2 regions of the Streptomyces sp. NPDC053541 genome follow, and region 2 is predicted to be linked to the other one. Evidence: riboswitches for the same ligand, from Rfam matches in the RefSeq annotation. Region 2 holds a riboswitch; the other holds the start of a gene.
The links. Region 2 has a riboswitch for cobalamin ahead of ACIGW2_RS14555 (ABC transporter substrate-binding protein). Riboswitches for the same ligand answer to the same signal wherever they lie in the genome.

Region 1: it holds a riboswitch for cobalamin, as region 2 does, so the genes downstream of both, ACIGW2_RS04810 (ribonucleoside-diphosphate reductase subunit alpha) here and ACIGW2_RS14555 (ABC transporter substrate-binding protein) in region 2, are expected to answer to the same signal.

Annotation. Positions count from the first base shown of each region.
Region 1 is NZ_JBITXM010000002.1:145,518-153,073, reverse strand. It holds gene ACIGW2_RS04835 (hypothetical protein) at 1-52, shown strand, start outside; gene ACIGW2_RS04830 (LuxR C-terminal-related transcriptional regulator) at 111-1,103, shown strand; gene ACIGW2_RS04825 (DUF3311 domain-containing protein) at 1,254-1,466, shown strand; gene mctP (monocarboxylate uptake permease MctP) at 1,463-3,088, shown strand; gene ACIGW2_RS04815 (GNAT family N-acetyltransferase) at 3,184-3,690, shown strand; cobalamin riboswitch at 3,700-3,861, shown strand; gene ACIGW2_RS04810 (ribonucleoside-diphosphate reductase subunit alpha) at 3,990-6,347, shown strand; gene ACIGW2_RS04805 (ribonucleotide-diphosphate reductase subunit beta) at 6,401-7,357, shown strand; gene def (peptide deformylase) at 7,428-7,556, opposite strand, start outside.
Region 2 is NZ_JBITXM010000005.1:162,601-170,156, reverse strand. It holds gene ACIGW2_RS14565 (ABC transporter ATP-binding protein) at 1-606, opposite strand, end outside; gene ACIGW2_RS14560 (FecCD family ABC transporter permease) at 603-1,634, opposite strand; gene ACIGW2_RS14555 (ABC transporter substrate-binding protein) at 1,631-2,713, opposite strand; cobalamin riboswitch at 2,803-2,945, opposite strand; gene ACIGW2_RS14550 (hypothetical protein) at 3,316-3,915, shown strand; gene ACIGW2_RS14545 (class I SAM-dependent methyltransferase) at 4,190-4,852, shown strand; gene ACIGW2_RS14540 (hypothetical protein) at 4,865-5,299, opposite strand; gene ACIGW2_RS14535 (cytochrome P450) at 5,631-6,860, shown strand; gene ACIGW2_RS14530 (DMT family transporter) at 6,877-7,556, opposite strand, start outside.

The sequences.
Region 1 (7,556 bases), on a different contig from region 2:
ACCGGAACCGGATCACCGTCTCACCCCTCGGAGTTCACCCCGATTGGTCTAGACCTAGAAGGGTGCACCCCTCTAGCATCGACGACCGCCGTGACAAGGGGGAGATCGGAATGCTGGAGGCACTCGGCATCAAGGAGTCGACGGAGCACGTCTACCGTCTGCTCCTGGAACGGCCCGAGTACGGGGTGGCGGAGATGGCGGCCCAACTGGGCCGCAGCGAGAGCGAGGTCCGCGAGGCGCTGCTGTGCCTGGCGGACCTCAAGCTCGTCCTCATGGACGAGTCCTCCGGCGAGGTGGAGCCCTACTCCCCCGACGTCGGCTTCTCCTTCCTGCTGTCCCGCGCCGAGGCCGAACTCGGCCGGCGCAGACGCCAGGTGGAGCAGGCGGGGCGCGCCGTCGCCGGCATCCTCGCCGGCTACGCCGAGCGTCCCGGGCACGCCGCGCACACCGCCCACCGCGACCCCGTCGACCGGATCAGCGGGCTCGACGCGGTGCGCGAGCGCCTGGAGGACCTGGCCGCCGGCGCCCGCACCGAGTGCCTGTCGCTGCTGCCGGGCGGCGCGCAGCTGCCCGACACCATGGACGCCAGCAAGCCGCTGGACCAGCTCGCCCTGGAGCGCGGGGTGCGGATCCGCTCGATCTACCAGGACAGCTTCCGCAACGACCCGCCGACCGTCGAGTACGTGCGCTGGTACTGCGGCCTCGGCGGCGAGGCCCGCACCGTGCCCGTGGTGCCGATGCTCATGGTGGTCGTGGACCGGGAGGCCGCGCTCGTCCCGCTCGACCCGCAGGACGGCCGGGCCGGCGCCCTGGAGGTGCGCAGCCCCGGCCTGGTGCACGCCCTGGTGGTCCTCTTCGACCGCATCTGGGAGGCCGGCACCCCCTTCGGCGAGGCCCCGCGCCGCGACGAGCACGACCTCTCGCCGCAGGAGCGGGAGTTGCTGATGCTGCTCGGCATCGGCTGCACCGACGACATCGCGGCCCGACGGCTCGGGGTCTCGCTGCGCACCGTGCGCCGGATGAGTTCGGAGCTGATGTCCCGGCTCGGCGCCCGCAGCCGCTTCGAGGCGGGGGTCCGCGCGGTGAAGGAGGGCTGGCTGTGAACCCGAACAGGAACAGATCCGTGATACGGACAGGGGTTCCGAGAATGCGAACGGTCCCCTAGATTTCCTCGGCATTACCAGGTCATCGGCTCGTGGGACGGGATCGCCATGTCACAAGCGACACAAGGGAAACAATCGGTCATCACCCCGATGAGAGTGGTGATCGCGCTCTGTCTCTTCGCGCCGTTCGTCGCGATGCTCTGGGTGAGCTCGTACGCGAAGGTGGAGCCCACCTTCGTCGGCGTCCCGTTCTTCTACTGGTACCAGATGCTCTGGGTCGTGATCTCGACCGGGCTCACCATGGTCGCCTACAAGCTGTGGCAGCGTGACCAGCGCGCCCGCAAGGGGGGTGCGTCGCAGTGAAGGACGGCGTGAACGGCGTCGCGCTCGGCGTCTTCGTCTTCTTCTTCCTGGCCGTCACGGTCATGGGCTTCCTGGCCGCGCGCTGGCGCAAGGCCGAGAACGAGCACAGCCTCGACGAATGGGGCCTGGGCGGCAGATCGTTCGGCACCTGGATCACCTGGTTCCTGCTCGGTGGCGACCTCTACACCGCGTACACCTTCGTCGCCGTCCCGGCGGCGATCTACGCGGCGGGGGCGGCCGGCTTCTTCGCCGTGCCGTACACCATCCTGGTCTACCCTCTGATCTTCACCTTCCTGCCGCGCCTGTGGTCGGTCTCGCACAAGCACGGCTACGTGACCACCTCCGACTTCGTCCGCGGGCGCTTCGGCTCCAAGGGCCTGTCGCTCGCGGTCGCGGTCACCGGCATCCTCGCCACCATGCCGTACATCGCGCTCCAGCTGGTCGGCATCCAGGCCGTCCTGGACGTGATGGGCGTCGGCGGCGGCGAGAACACCAACTGGTTCGTCAAGGACCTGCCGCTGCTCATCGCCTTCGGCGTGCTCGCCGCGTACACCTACTCCTCGGGTCTGCGCGCCCCGGCGCTCATCGCCTTCGTCAAGGACACCCTGATCTACCTCGTCATCGCGGTGGCGATCATCTACATCCCGATCAAGCTGGGCGGCTTCGACGAGATCTTCGGCAAGGCTGCCGAGGCCTACCAGACGGTCAACCCCGCGACCGGCAAGCCCAAGGGCGCCCTGGTGCCCGGCGAGGCGGGCCAGTGGACGTACGCGACGCTGGCGCTCGGCTCGGCGCTCGCGCTGTTCATGTACCCGCACTCGATCACCGCGACGCTGTCCTCCAAGAGCCGTGAGGTGATCCGCCGCAACACCACCATCCTGCCGCTGTACTCGCTGATGCTGGGCCTGCTCGCGCTGCTCGGCTTCATGGCGATCGCCGCCGGTGTGAAGGTGACCAACGGACAGCTCGCCATCCCGCAGCTCTTCGAGAACATGTTCCCGGACTGGTTCGCGGGCGTGGCCTTCGCCGCCATCGGCATCGGCGCGCTCGTGCCGGCCGCGATCATGTCGATCGCCGCGGCCAACCTCTTCACCCGCAACATCTACAAGGACTTCATCAAGCCCGACGCGACCGCCGCGCAGGAGACCAAGGTCTCCAAGCTGGTCTCGCTGCTGGTGAAGGTCGGCGCGCTGGTCTTCGTCCTCACCATGGACAAGACCGTCGCCATCAACTTCCAGCTGCTCGGCGGCATCTGGATCCTGCAGACCTTCCCGGCCCTGGTCGGCGGTCTGTTCACCCGGTGGATGCACCGCTGGGCGCTGCTCGCCGGCTGGGCGGTCGGCATGGTGTACGGCACGGCCGCCGCGTACGGCGTCGCGAGCCCCACCCAGAAGCACTTCGGCGGCTCCTCCGCCGAGATCCCGGGCATCGGCGAGATCGGCTACATCGGCCTCACCGCCTTCGTGCTCAACGTGCTCGTCACCGTGGTCCTCACCTTCGTCCTGAAGGCCGTCAAGGCCCCCGAGGGCGTCGACGAGACCTCGCCGGAGGACTACACCGCCGACGCCGGTGACGCGGGCGTCGTCACCGAGCTGCCGAAGGTCGGCGCCGCCGGTCACTGACCCCGGACCGGCCCCGGCACCGTCGTGCACCGGCTCCGCCCGCCCCCGGGATTCCCGGAGGCGGGCGGAGCCGTGTCCGGGGCAGACTGCCTGCCATGGACTTCACGATCAGAGCAGTGCGCCCCGAGGAGTACGAGGCCCTCGGCGAGCTCACCGCACACGCCTATCTCGCCGACGGCTTCCTGGCCTTCGGCGAGGACGACGACTACGCGCACCTGCTGCGGGACGTGGCGCGCCGGGCCGCCGAGGCCGAGGTGCTGGTCGCGGTGGACACCGACGGCACGGTGCTCGGCGGCGTGACCTTCACCACCGGCAGCGGCGCGTGGGCCGACATCGCGGAGCCGGACGAGGCCGAGTTCCGGATGCTGGCGGTCGCCCACGCGGCGCGCGGCCGGGGCGTCGGCGAGGCCCTGGTGCGGGCCTGCGTCGAGCGGGCGCGGGCCCTCGACGGCATCCGCCGGCTCGTGCTCTCCACCCAGCCGACCATGGGCACCGCGCACCGCGTCTACGGACGGCTCGGCTTCGTCCGCGCCCCCGAACGGGACTGGAAGCCGCTCCCCGACCACGACTTCACGCTCCTCGCCTACGCCCTCGAACTCTGAGCGACACAACATGTGGGGGGCGCATTCGGCGGCGCCCCCCACATGTATGCTCTTCCTCGCTGTCGCCGCAGGGGAATCCGGTGGAAATCCGGAACTGTCCCGCAACGGTGTGCTTTCGCGTGTTTCGCGTCCGGGTGAGTCCGAAGACCTGCCGACAGCGCGCCCGGTCCGTCCGGTCCGGGTGCCACAGACGTCCGGGCCTCGCGGAATGGGCCGGTGGACGCGGCGCCGCCCTGCCCGTGGCCGCCCGTTCCCGCCTCCCCGCCCTGGCCCCGAGCCGAGCGAGGGAGAGCCCCCACGTGACCATCGCGCCCGCCGATCCGGCCGCAGCGATCGAGAACGACGGCCCCGGGACCGTACTCCTGCGGACCCTGACCGAGCTGACCGCCGACCTCCCGGACACCGACCCGGGCAAGGTCGCCGCCGCCGCGCTGCGCGGCCGGCACCCCGGCTCGGACGAGGCGGAACTGCGCGGGCTCGCCACGGAGGCCGCCGCCGGCCTGATCGCCGAGGACCCGGCGTACTCCCGGCTCGCCGCCCGGCTCCTGACGCTCACGATCGCCGAGGAGGCGGCCGGCCAGGGCGCCGTCTCCTTCTCCGCCTCCGTCGCCGTCGGCCACCGCGAGGGCCTCATCGCCGACCGCACCGCCGAGTTCGTCGCGCGGCACGCGGAGCGCCTCGACGCGACGATCGACCCGGCCGCCGACGACCGCTTCGGCTACTTCGGCCTGCGGACGCTCTACTCGCGCTACCTGCTGCGCCACCCGATCACCCGCCAGGTCGTCGAGACCCCGCAGCACTTCATGCTCCGGGTCGCCTGCGGCCTCGCCGAGGACGAGTCGGTCCGCGCGCTCGACGAGGTCACCGCGCTGTACGGGCTGATGAGCCGGCTCGACTACCTGCCGTCCTCCCCCACGCTCTTCAACTCCGGCACCCGCCACCCGCAGATGTCGTCCTGCTACCTGCTCGACTCCCCGCTGGACGAGCTGGACTCCATCTACGACCGCTACCACCAGGTCGCCCGCCTCTCCAAGCACGCCGGCGGCATCGGCCTCTCCTACTCCCGGATCCGCGCCCGCGGTTCGCTGATCCGCGGCACCAACGGGCACTCCAACGGCATCGTGCCGTTCCTGAAGACCCTCGACGCCTCCGTCGCCGCCGTGAACCAGGGCGGCCGCCGCAAGGGCGCCGCCGCCGTCTACCTGGAGACCTGGCACGCCGACATCGAGGAGTTCCTGGAGCTCCGCGACAACACCGGCGAGGACGCCCGCCGCACCCACAACCTCAACCTGGCGCACTGGATCCCGGACGAGTTCATGCGCCGGGTCAACGCGGACGCCGAGTGGTCGCTGTTCTCCCCGGCCGACGTGCCCGAGCTGGTCGACCTGTACGGCGAGGAGTTCGACGCCGCCTACCGCAAGGCCGAGGCGGCGGGCCTGGCCCGCAAGACCATGCCGGCCCGGGACCTCTACGGGCGCATGATGCGCACCCTCGCGCAGACCGGCAACGGCTGGATGACCTTCAAGGACGCCTCCAACCGCACCGCCAACCAGACCGCCGAGCCCGGCACCGTCGTGCACTCCTCGAACCTCTGCACCGAGATCATCGAGGTCACCGACGACGGCGAGACCGCCGTCTGCAACCTCGGCTCGGTCAACCTCGGCGCCTTCGTGCTCCCGGAGACCGGCGAGCTCGACTGGGACCGGCTGGACGCGACCGTCCGCACCGCCGTGACCTTCCTCGACCGGGTCGTCGACATCAACTTCTACCCGACCGAGCAGGCCGGCCGCTCCAACGCCAAGTGGCGCCCGGTGGGCCTGGGCGCGATGGGCCTCCAGGACGTCTTCTTCCAGCTGAAGCTGCCCTTCGACTCCGCCGAGGCCCGCGCGCTCTCCACCCGGATCGCCGAGCGGATCATGCTGGCCGCCTACGAGGCCTCCGCCGACCTCGCCGAGCGCAACGGACCGCTCCCCGCCTGGGACCGGACCCGCACCGCGCGGGGCGTGCTGCACCCCGACCACTACGACGTCGAGCTGACCTGGCCGGAGCGCTGGGCCGCGCTGCGCGAGCGGATCGCCGCCGTCGGCATGCGCAACAGCCTGCTCCTCGCCATCGCCCCGACCGCCACCATCGCCTCGATCGCCGGCGTCTACGAGTGCATCGAGCCGCAGGTCTCCAACCTCTTCAAGCGCGAGACGCTGTCCGGCGAGTTCCTCCAGGTCAACTCCTACCTGGTGGCCGAGCTCAAGCGGCTCGGCGTGTGGGACGCGCAGACCCGCGAGGCGCTGCGCGAGTCCAACGGCTCGGTGGCCGGCTTCAGCTGGGTCCCGGCCGAGGTGCGCGAGCTGTACCGGACCGCCTGGGAGATCCCGCAGCGTGGCCTGATCGACATGGCCGCCGCCCGCACCCCCTTCCTCGACCAGTCGCAGTCCCTGAACCTGTTCATGGAGACGCCGACCATCGGCAAGCTGTCGTCGATGTACGCGTACGCCTGGAAGCAGGGCCTGAAGACCACGTACTACCTGCGCTCGCGCCCGGCGACCCGGATCGCCCGCGCCGCCCAGGCGACCACCCTCCCCGTCCAGCAGGCGGCCCCCGACGCGGACGCCGTCGCCTGCTCCCTGGAAAACCCCGAGTCCTGCGAGGCCTGCCAGTGACCAGCCGTAAGAACAACCTGCTCGACCCGGGCTTCGAACTGACCCTGCGTCCGATGCGCTACCCGGACTTCTACGAGCGCTACCGCGACGCCATCAAGAACACCTGGACCGTCGAGGAGGTCGACCTCCACTCGGACGTCGCCGACCTCGCCAAGCTCACCCCGGGCGAGCAGCACATGATCGGCCGCCTCGTCGCGTTCTTCGCGACCGGCGACTCGATCGTGGCCAACAACCTGGTGCTGACGCTCTACAAGCACATCAACTCCCCGGAGGCGCGGCTCTACCTGAGCCGCCAGCTCTTCGAGGAGGCCGTGCACGTCCAGTTCTATCTGACGCTGCTCGACACCTACCTGCCCGACCCGGACGACCGGGCGGCGGCCTTCGCGGCCGTCGAGAACATCCCCTCCATCCGCGAGAAGGCGCAGTTCTGCTTCCGCTGGATGGACTCGGTGGAGAAGATCGACCGGCTGGAGACGCAGGCCGACCGCCGCCGCTTCCTGCTCAACCTGATCTGCTTCGCCGCGTGCATCGAGGGCCTGTTCTTCTACGGAGCCTTCGCCTACGTCTACTGGTTCCGGTCCCGCGGTCTGCTGCACGGCCTGGCGACCGGCACCAACTGGGTGTTCCGCGACGAGACGATGCACATGAACTTCGCCTTCGAGGTCGTGGACACCGTCCGCAAGGAGGAGCCCGAGCTCTTCGACGACGAACTCCGGCAGCAGGTCACCGACATGCTGAAGGAGGCCGTCGAGGCGGAGCTGCAGTTCGGCCGCGACCTGTGCGGTGACGGCCTGCCGGGCATGAACACCGAGTCGATGCGCGAGTACCTCCAGTGCGTCGCCGACCAGCGCCTCACCCGCCTCGGCTTCGCCCCGGTCTACGGCTCGGAGAACCCGTTCTCCTTCATGGAGCTCCAGGGCGTCCAGGAGCTGACCAACTTCTTCGAGCGCCGCCCGTCCGCCTACCAGGTGGCGGTCGAGGGCTCGGTGGACCTGGACGAGGACTTCTAGTCCGTACGCCCACGAGGAAGGGCCCCGCACCGGTGACGGTGCGGGGCCCTTTCGCGCATCGGCGACGAGGTCACTCGTTCGGGACCACCGGGTAGCGCGGGGTGCCCTCGGCCATCTGGCGCAGGGCGTCCTTGCGGTCCCGCTTCGACAGCTTGTCGATGTAGAGGAAGCCGTAGAGGTGGTCGGTCTCGTGCTGGAG
Region 2 (7,556 bases):
CAGGTTCAGGTCGTGCAGCGCGATCACACTCGTCAGCCCCAGCCCCGACAGCAGCGCCAGCAGGTCCAACTGGTGCTGGATGTCCAGGTGGTTGGTCGGCTCGTCCAGCAGCAGCTCACGCGGCTCCTGGGCCAGCGCCCGCGCGATCTGGACCCGCTGGCGCTCCCCGCCGGAGAGCGTGCGCCACGCCCGGTCCGCCCGGTCGGCCAGCCCCGTGCGGGCCAGCGCCGAACGCACCGCCGCCGCGTCGCCCGCCGAGGCCGGGGCCCAGGCCCGGCGGTGCGGGACGCGCCCGAGCCGTACCACGTCCGCCACCGTCAGATCGACCTGCGTGTCGGCGTGCTGCTCGACCGTGGCCAGCCGCCGCGCCACCGCCCGGCGCGGCAGCCCGGCCAGCGGATCGCCGTCGAGCGTCACCACCCCCGCGTGCGGGGCCAGCACCCCCGCAAGGACCCGCAACAGGGTCGACTTCCCCGAACCGTTCGGCCCCAGCAGCCCGGTCACCTGACCCGGGCGCGGGGCCAGGCACACCCCGTCGAGCAGCACCGCACCGCCCGCCGTCCGCGACACGCCCTGCGCGCGCAGCCCCTCCCCGGCGCCCGTCACCGGGCCGTCCCCCGCGCCCGGTACAGCACGAGCACGAACGCCGGCACGCCCACCAGCGAGGTCACCACACCCACCGGCACCTCCTGCGGATCGAGCACCGTACGCGCCAGCGTGTCCGCCCACACCAGGAACACCGCCCCCGCCAGCGCCGTCAGCGGCAGCAGCCGCGCGTGCCCCGGCCCGGCCAGCAGCCGCACCGCGTGCGGCAGGACGAGACCGACGAAACCGATCGCCCCCGCCGACGCCACCAGCGCGGCCGTCAGCAACGCCGTCACGCACAGCAGCACCACCCGGGTACGGGCCACCGCCACCCCGAGCGAGGCCGCCGCGTCCTCGCCGAACGCGAAGGCGTCCAGCGTCCGCGCGTACCCGCCGCAGACCACCAGCGCCACGGCCAGCACGGCCGCGCACACCGCGACGTCCGTCCAGCCCGCCCCGGCCAGCGAGCCGAGCAGCCAGAACAGCACGCCCCGGGTCGTCTCGGCGTCCGCCGCCGTCATCACCACGAACGAGGTCAGCGCCGAGAACAGCTGCATCGCGGCCACCCCGGCCAGCACCACCCGGTCCGTCGAACCGCCGAGCACCTGGCTCAGGAACAGCACCAGGGCGAAGGAGAACACCGCGCCCACGAACGCGCCGGCCGACACCGACACCGCCCCGCCGCCCACCCCCAGGACGACCACCGCCACCGCCCCCGTCGACGCGCCCGACGACACCCCGAGCACGAAGGGATCGGCCAGCGGATTGCGCAGCAGCGACTGCATCACCGCACCGCAGACCGCGAGCCCCGCGCCGCACACGGCCGCCAGCAGCGTCCGCGGCAGCCGCAGGTTCCACACGATCCCGTCCCGGATCGGACTCACCGGCGCCGCGCCGCCCCCGCCGAGCCGGTCGAGCAGCACCGACCACACGTCGGCCACCGAGATGTCGGCCGGTCCGATCGTCACCGCGACGGCGACCGACAGGACGAGCAGCGCCGAGCCGCCCGCCCCGGCGAGGAGCGGCAGGCTCCGCGGGGACCGGCTCACGCGGCCGGGCCGAGGGCCCGCAGCGCCGCCGCGAGCTTCTCGACGCCCTCGACCGTGCGGATCGTCGGGTTCATCGCCTGCCCGCTGAGGATCACGTACCGCTTCTTCCGCACCGCCGTCATGTTCTTCGTGACCGGATGCGACTGAAGGAACTCGATCTTCTTCGCGGCGCTCTCCGCCGACTGCGCCCGCCGGGTCAGATCGGCGATCACCAGCACGTCCGGATCGCGGTCGGCGACCGTCTCCCAATTGATCTGCGGCCACTCCTCCTTGGTGTCGTCGAAGACGTTCCGCACCCCGAGGGTCCGGCTCACGATCCCGGGCGCCCCGCAGCAGCCGGCCATGTAGGGACCCTGCGCGTCCGAGAACCAGTAGAGGACGGACCGGCCTCCGAAGTCCGCGCCCTCGCGGGCCTTCGCCACCCGCGCCCGCAGCTCGCCGATCAGCTTCTCGCCGCGCTCCGGCACGCCGAACACCCGGGCCAGGTCCCGGATCTCGCCGTACACCGTGTCCATGGTCAGCGGCCGGGTGCGCACCCCGTCCCCGTCCCCGCTGTTGTCCTTGCCGACGCAGTCGGCGGGGGAGACGTACGTGGGCACGCCGAGCTGCGCGAAGCGCTCGCGCGGGGCCACGCCGCCCTTGCCGAGGGTGTAGAGGAAGGAGGCGCTGACGAAGTCCGGCTCGGTGTCGAGCACCTTCTCGAAGGAGGGGTAGCGGTCGGCCAGCCGGGGCACGGAGGCGTTCGCCTTCTCCAGGCCCTTCAGGACCGGGTCCGTCCAGGTCGCGGTGCCCACCATCCGGTCCGCGAGGCCCAGCGACAGCAGGATCTCGGCCGAACCCTGGTCCAGGGCGACGGCCCGGCGCGGCGGCGCGGCGACGGTGACCCGCTGCCCGCAGTCGTCGTCGAGGACCACGGGGAAGCCGCCCTTTCCGCCGCCCTTGCCGGAGCCCGGGCCCCCGGTGTCCCCGGAGGCACCGGCGGCGGCCGGCCCTCCGGTGCCGCAGCCGGCGACCAGCAGGGTCCCGGCCAGCAGCAGGGCGGCGCGACGAAGGGCACGGGCGGGGTGTGCGAGGGGCACGCGGAAATCCTCTGCGTCCACGGCTCATACGCGGAGCCTGTCGTACGGTTCTCCCCGGACGGCGTCGGTCGCGCGCCGGGGCCGCCAGCAGGTCTTCGGACTCGGGGTCACCCGGACGGGACGCCTTCCCGGGGCGCACGCCGGCGCTCCCGCCGCACGCGCCCCAGTGGCCGATGCCCCGCCCGTCACCCTCACCGCTGCGCGTCAGCTCCGGATTCGCACCGGATTCCCTGACCCGTGCGCGCGACGTCCGCTCACGCGGCGCCCGCACAGAGGTACGACTGGCCCGGGCAAACTACCACAGGCCGATCATGCTCCTGGGGGGGCGCCGGGGCCGGCGCGTGATCCTCTACGAGCGCCGGTCCGGGCCGCGCTGATCCGTGCCGGCGGGCCGCTGCCCGGCCGGCCGGAACATTCCGGTGACCGCTTCCGCCGTACGGCAGACGGGGCGGCCGGCGGCGCGCTACCGTGGTGGTGGGCCCGGCCTCGCACCTCCCCCGTGTGCGACGGCCGGGTCCGCCTTGCATGGTGCGGCGGTTCGGCCGGCCGCCGGGAGGACCGTCCGGGGAGGCGGCGGGAGCGGAGGGTGCGGTGTGACGGGAATGACGGTCGTGACGTTCGTCCTGGCGGGCCTGCTCCTGCTGATGGCCTGTGTCCCGGCGGACCGCGTCCGCGCCTGGCGCACCGCCCGCCACCCCGGTGCGCCCGAGGTCTCCGGCGCCGCCTTCGCCGTGGGCCGGCTGCTGCTCGTCACGATGGCGGTCCTGGGCATCGTCACCGGCTTCCGGGGCCTCTCCGTGCAGGACGACGCCGAGTGGAGCGACGAGGAGCTGACCTCGGCCGTCGAGGGCGCGACCGGCTCGCTCGACGGGAGCTCCGCGACCGGCCTCCCGGGCCAGGGGCCCGAGACCGCGGGGGACTTCGACGGGTTCGCCCTCCGCGTCGAGGAGGAGATCGCGGCGCACGGCGCCGGTGACGCCCCGCGGTTCGGCGTCGACGCCGAACCGGCGGACGACCCGACGGCGAACCGCGCGCGATACGCCATCTCCGCCCGCGGCGCCACGGTCTCCTTCTGCATGCACGTCACCCGCCGCCACTCCGGCTACACCGAGACCGTCGCCCCCGGCGGCCTCGGCGAGTCCTCCAAGGTGCGGCTGCCCACCTTCTCCTACGCGGTGCGCACCAGCCCCGGGACCTGCTAGGCCCTGTCCGGAAGGTTTCGCCTGGCTCGCGGTGTCTGGCACGCCGTCCCCCGTGGCCCTGCGGGCACGGGCGGTGCCCCCACGCCGTGTTGTCGTCGGTCGCCATGGCACGCCTCGTCTCCGCCCCCTCGGCCTGGCGGCCGGGGAGGTGCCCCCACCTCCGCCGTGCGGTCGCACGCACCGGACACCGCGAGCCCTGCCCGGCGGGCAGACGACGCCACTTTCCGGACAGGACCTGGCGCCGCTGTCGGTGGCGGGAGTTAGGGTCGCGGGCATGGTCGACGACGCCGCCCTCCGTGCCACCCGCGAGGCCTACGACACCGCCGCACCCCTGTACGCGGAGCTGTTCAGCGACTCGCTGCGCGACAGCCCGCTGGACCGGGCGATGCTGGGCGCCTTCGCCGAGGCCGTCCTCGGCACGGCGGCTCCCGGCGGCCCCGGCGGGCGGGTCGCGGACCTGGGGTGCGGGCCCGGTTACGTCACCGCGCATCTGGCCGCCTCGGGGCTCGACGCCTTCGGCGTGGACGCCTCGCCCGCGATGATCGGCCTGGCCCGGAAGGCCTTTCCCGGGCTGCGCTTCGAGGTGGGTGCGATGGAGGCCCTGGACCTCCCGGACGGCGCCCTGGCCGGCATCCTCTCCCGGTGGTCGCTCATCCACACCCCGCCGGCCGAAGTCCCGGCCGTCCTGGCGGAGTTCCACCGCGTCCTCGCACCGGGCGGCCACCTGCTGCTGGGCTTCTGGGCCACCGACGGCGCCAGCCCCGCCACGGAGGTCTTCGACCACGCGGTCGCCCCGGCCCACCGCTGGTGGCCCGACCGGCTCGCGGAGCTGCTCCGCGAGACCGGCATCACGGAGGTGGCCCGTCTGATCCGCGCCCCGCAGCCCACCGACCGCCGCCGGTTCCCGGAGGTCCACCTGCTGGCCCGCAGGGCGTAGCCCCTGGCGGTTCTAGGCCCCGGCATCGGCCCCGTCCGCAGCGCCACCCTCGGTGCCGTCCGCGAGGACCCATGCCTCGCCGGGGCGCCGGGGGCGGCGGTGGACCAGGCGGAGGCGCGGGACCGCCTGCTCGTCCTCCGCCTCGACGAGGACGTGGCCGTGCGCGTGCAGCCGGTGGGCGCGGGCCCGGACGGCGCTCTCGCCCGGGCCCAGCTCCGCGTCCAGGCGTACGTCGAGGCGCACGGCGGCCTCGGGGACCGCGCCGCCGTACACCGGGCCGAGACGGCGCACGCGCTCGAGCGATGCGGCGGCCACGCCGTCGAGGCCCACCGGGACCACGTCCGTGTCGAGTGGGGGGATGAACCAGGTCTCGTACGCCACACCCGGCGGGTCCAGCTCCTTCAGACGGTACTCCCGACCGCATCCGCCCGGTTCCTGACGCCCCATCGGCCCCTCGCTCTCCATGTCCTGGTGCCAAGGACAACCACGACGACGGCGCTCCTCTGCCCGCGAACGAGTCCCTGGTGGGGGCGCACGGGCGCACGGCGAGGCGCCCGCCGCCCGCACCGTGACCCCTCACTCCCCGTCACCACCCCCGACCGCCCTTGCCTCCGCCCCTTCCCATTGCAACGCGGTTGTTGCGTTTGGCGTCAGCGTCATTGCATCATTTTCCGCTCTCTGACCTGCCGTTAAGAGATTTGTAGCGTTGACGCATCTGTGAACGCAACGTAGCTTTCTCGATGTCCGAACACGTCATGTCGCGAGTTGAGGAACGGTCATGAGTGCACCCCAGCAGTCCCCTGAGTCCCCTCAGTCCCCTGCGTCCCCGCAGCCCCTCACGACGCCCACGACGCGTCGGCCCGGCTGCCCCTTCGACCCGCCGGCCGAGTTCACCGAGGCCCGCCGGCAGGGCCCCATCAGCCCCTTCACCCACATCGGCGGCAAGCCCGGCTGGCTGGTCACCGGTCACGACCTGGTGCGCTCGGTCCTCGCCGACCCGCGCTTCAGCTCCCGCAAGGACCTGCTGAACGTGGTCGACTTCGAGGTCCCGCCCGCCCCGCCCGGCGAGTTCCTGCTCATGGACGACCCGGACCACAGCCGCTACCGCAAGCCGCTCGTCAGCCGGTTCACCGCCCGCCGGATGCGGCTGCTCGGCGAGCGCATCGAGCAGATCACCGCCGACTGCCTGGACGCGATGGAGGCGGCCGGGCCGACCGCGGACCTGGTCACCGCGTTCGGCAAGCCCATCCCCACCATCGTCATCTGCGAGATCCTCGGCGTTCCCTACGCGGACCGCGCGTCCTTCCAGGAGCAGATCGACACCTTCATGAGCGGCGAGACCAGCGACGAGGACCTCGTCGCCGCCTACACGGCGACCCAGGAGTACCTCGCCGGGCTCGTCGCGGCGAAGCGCGCGCACCCCACCGACGACGTGCTCAGCGAGCTCACCGAGACCGACCTCACCGACGAGGAGCTCAAGGGCATCGCGCTGATCCTGCTCGCCGCGGGCTTCGACACCACCGCCAACATGCTCTCGCTCGGCACCTTCGCCCTGCTCCAGCACCCCGAGCAGCTCGCCGCGCTGCGCGCCGAACCCGCCCTGATCGACCAGGCGGTCGAGGAGCTGCTGCGCTACCTCAGCGTCGCCAAGTCCTTCATGCGGACGGCACTGGAGGACGTCGAGCTCGGCGGCGTGACCGTCACGGCCGGCACCACCGTGCTCCTCTCGTACAACACCGCCAACCGCGACCCCGAGCGCTTCGACGACCCGCACGTCCTCGACATCCGGCGCAAGCCCGTCCCCGGCGGCCACCTCGCCTTCGGCCACGGTGTCCACCTCTGCCTGGGCGCGCAGCTCGCCCGGATCGAGATGCGGGTCGCCCTCACCGCGCTGCTCGACCGCTTCCCGACGCTGCGCCTCGCCGTCCCGGCCGAGGAGGTCGCGCTGCGCCCGGAGACGGCCGACATCTACGGCGTGAAGAGCCTCCCCGTCACCTGGGACGCGTGACCGTACGGCACCGGGGTCAGGTCTCCTCGCGGGTGCCCCGGGCGGCACCCGCCGAGGCGGCCACCACGCACAGCACCGCGAGCCACTGCGTCCAGCGCAGCGCCTCCCCCAGCACGAGCAGCCCGATGAGGGCCGCCATCGCCGGTTCGAGGCTCATCAGGATGCCGAACACCCGGGGCGGCATCCGGCGCAGCGCCTCCAGGTCCAGCGAGTACGGCACCACCGAGGACAGCAGCGCCACCCCGAGCCCCGCGAGCAGCACCCACGGCTGCAGCAGCGCGGTGCCGCTGTCGGCCACCCCGACCGGCACCGCCACCAGGGCCGCCACGCCCATGCCGAGGGCGAGCCCGTCGCCCTCCGTCGTCCGCCGGCCGAGCGCCGCGCCGACCAGGATGTACAGCCCCCAGAACAGGCCCGCGCCGAGCGCGAACACCAGGCCGAGCACGTCCAGTTCGCCGTGTCCCTCGGTCAGCAGCACCACCCCGGCTCCGGCCAGCAGCGCCCAGAACGCGTCCAGCCACCGCCGCGACCCGGCGAGCGCCACCCCGAGCGGCCCGAGGAACTCCACCGTCACCGCGATGCCCAGCGGAATCCGGGACAGCGACAGATAGAAGCACAGGTTCATCAGACCGAGCGTCACCCCGTAGCCCAGCACCACGGCCCAGGTCCGGCGGTCCAGCCGCACCGAGGGACGCC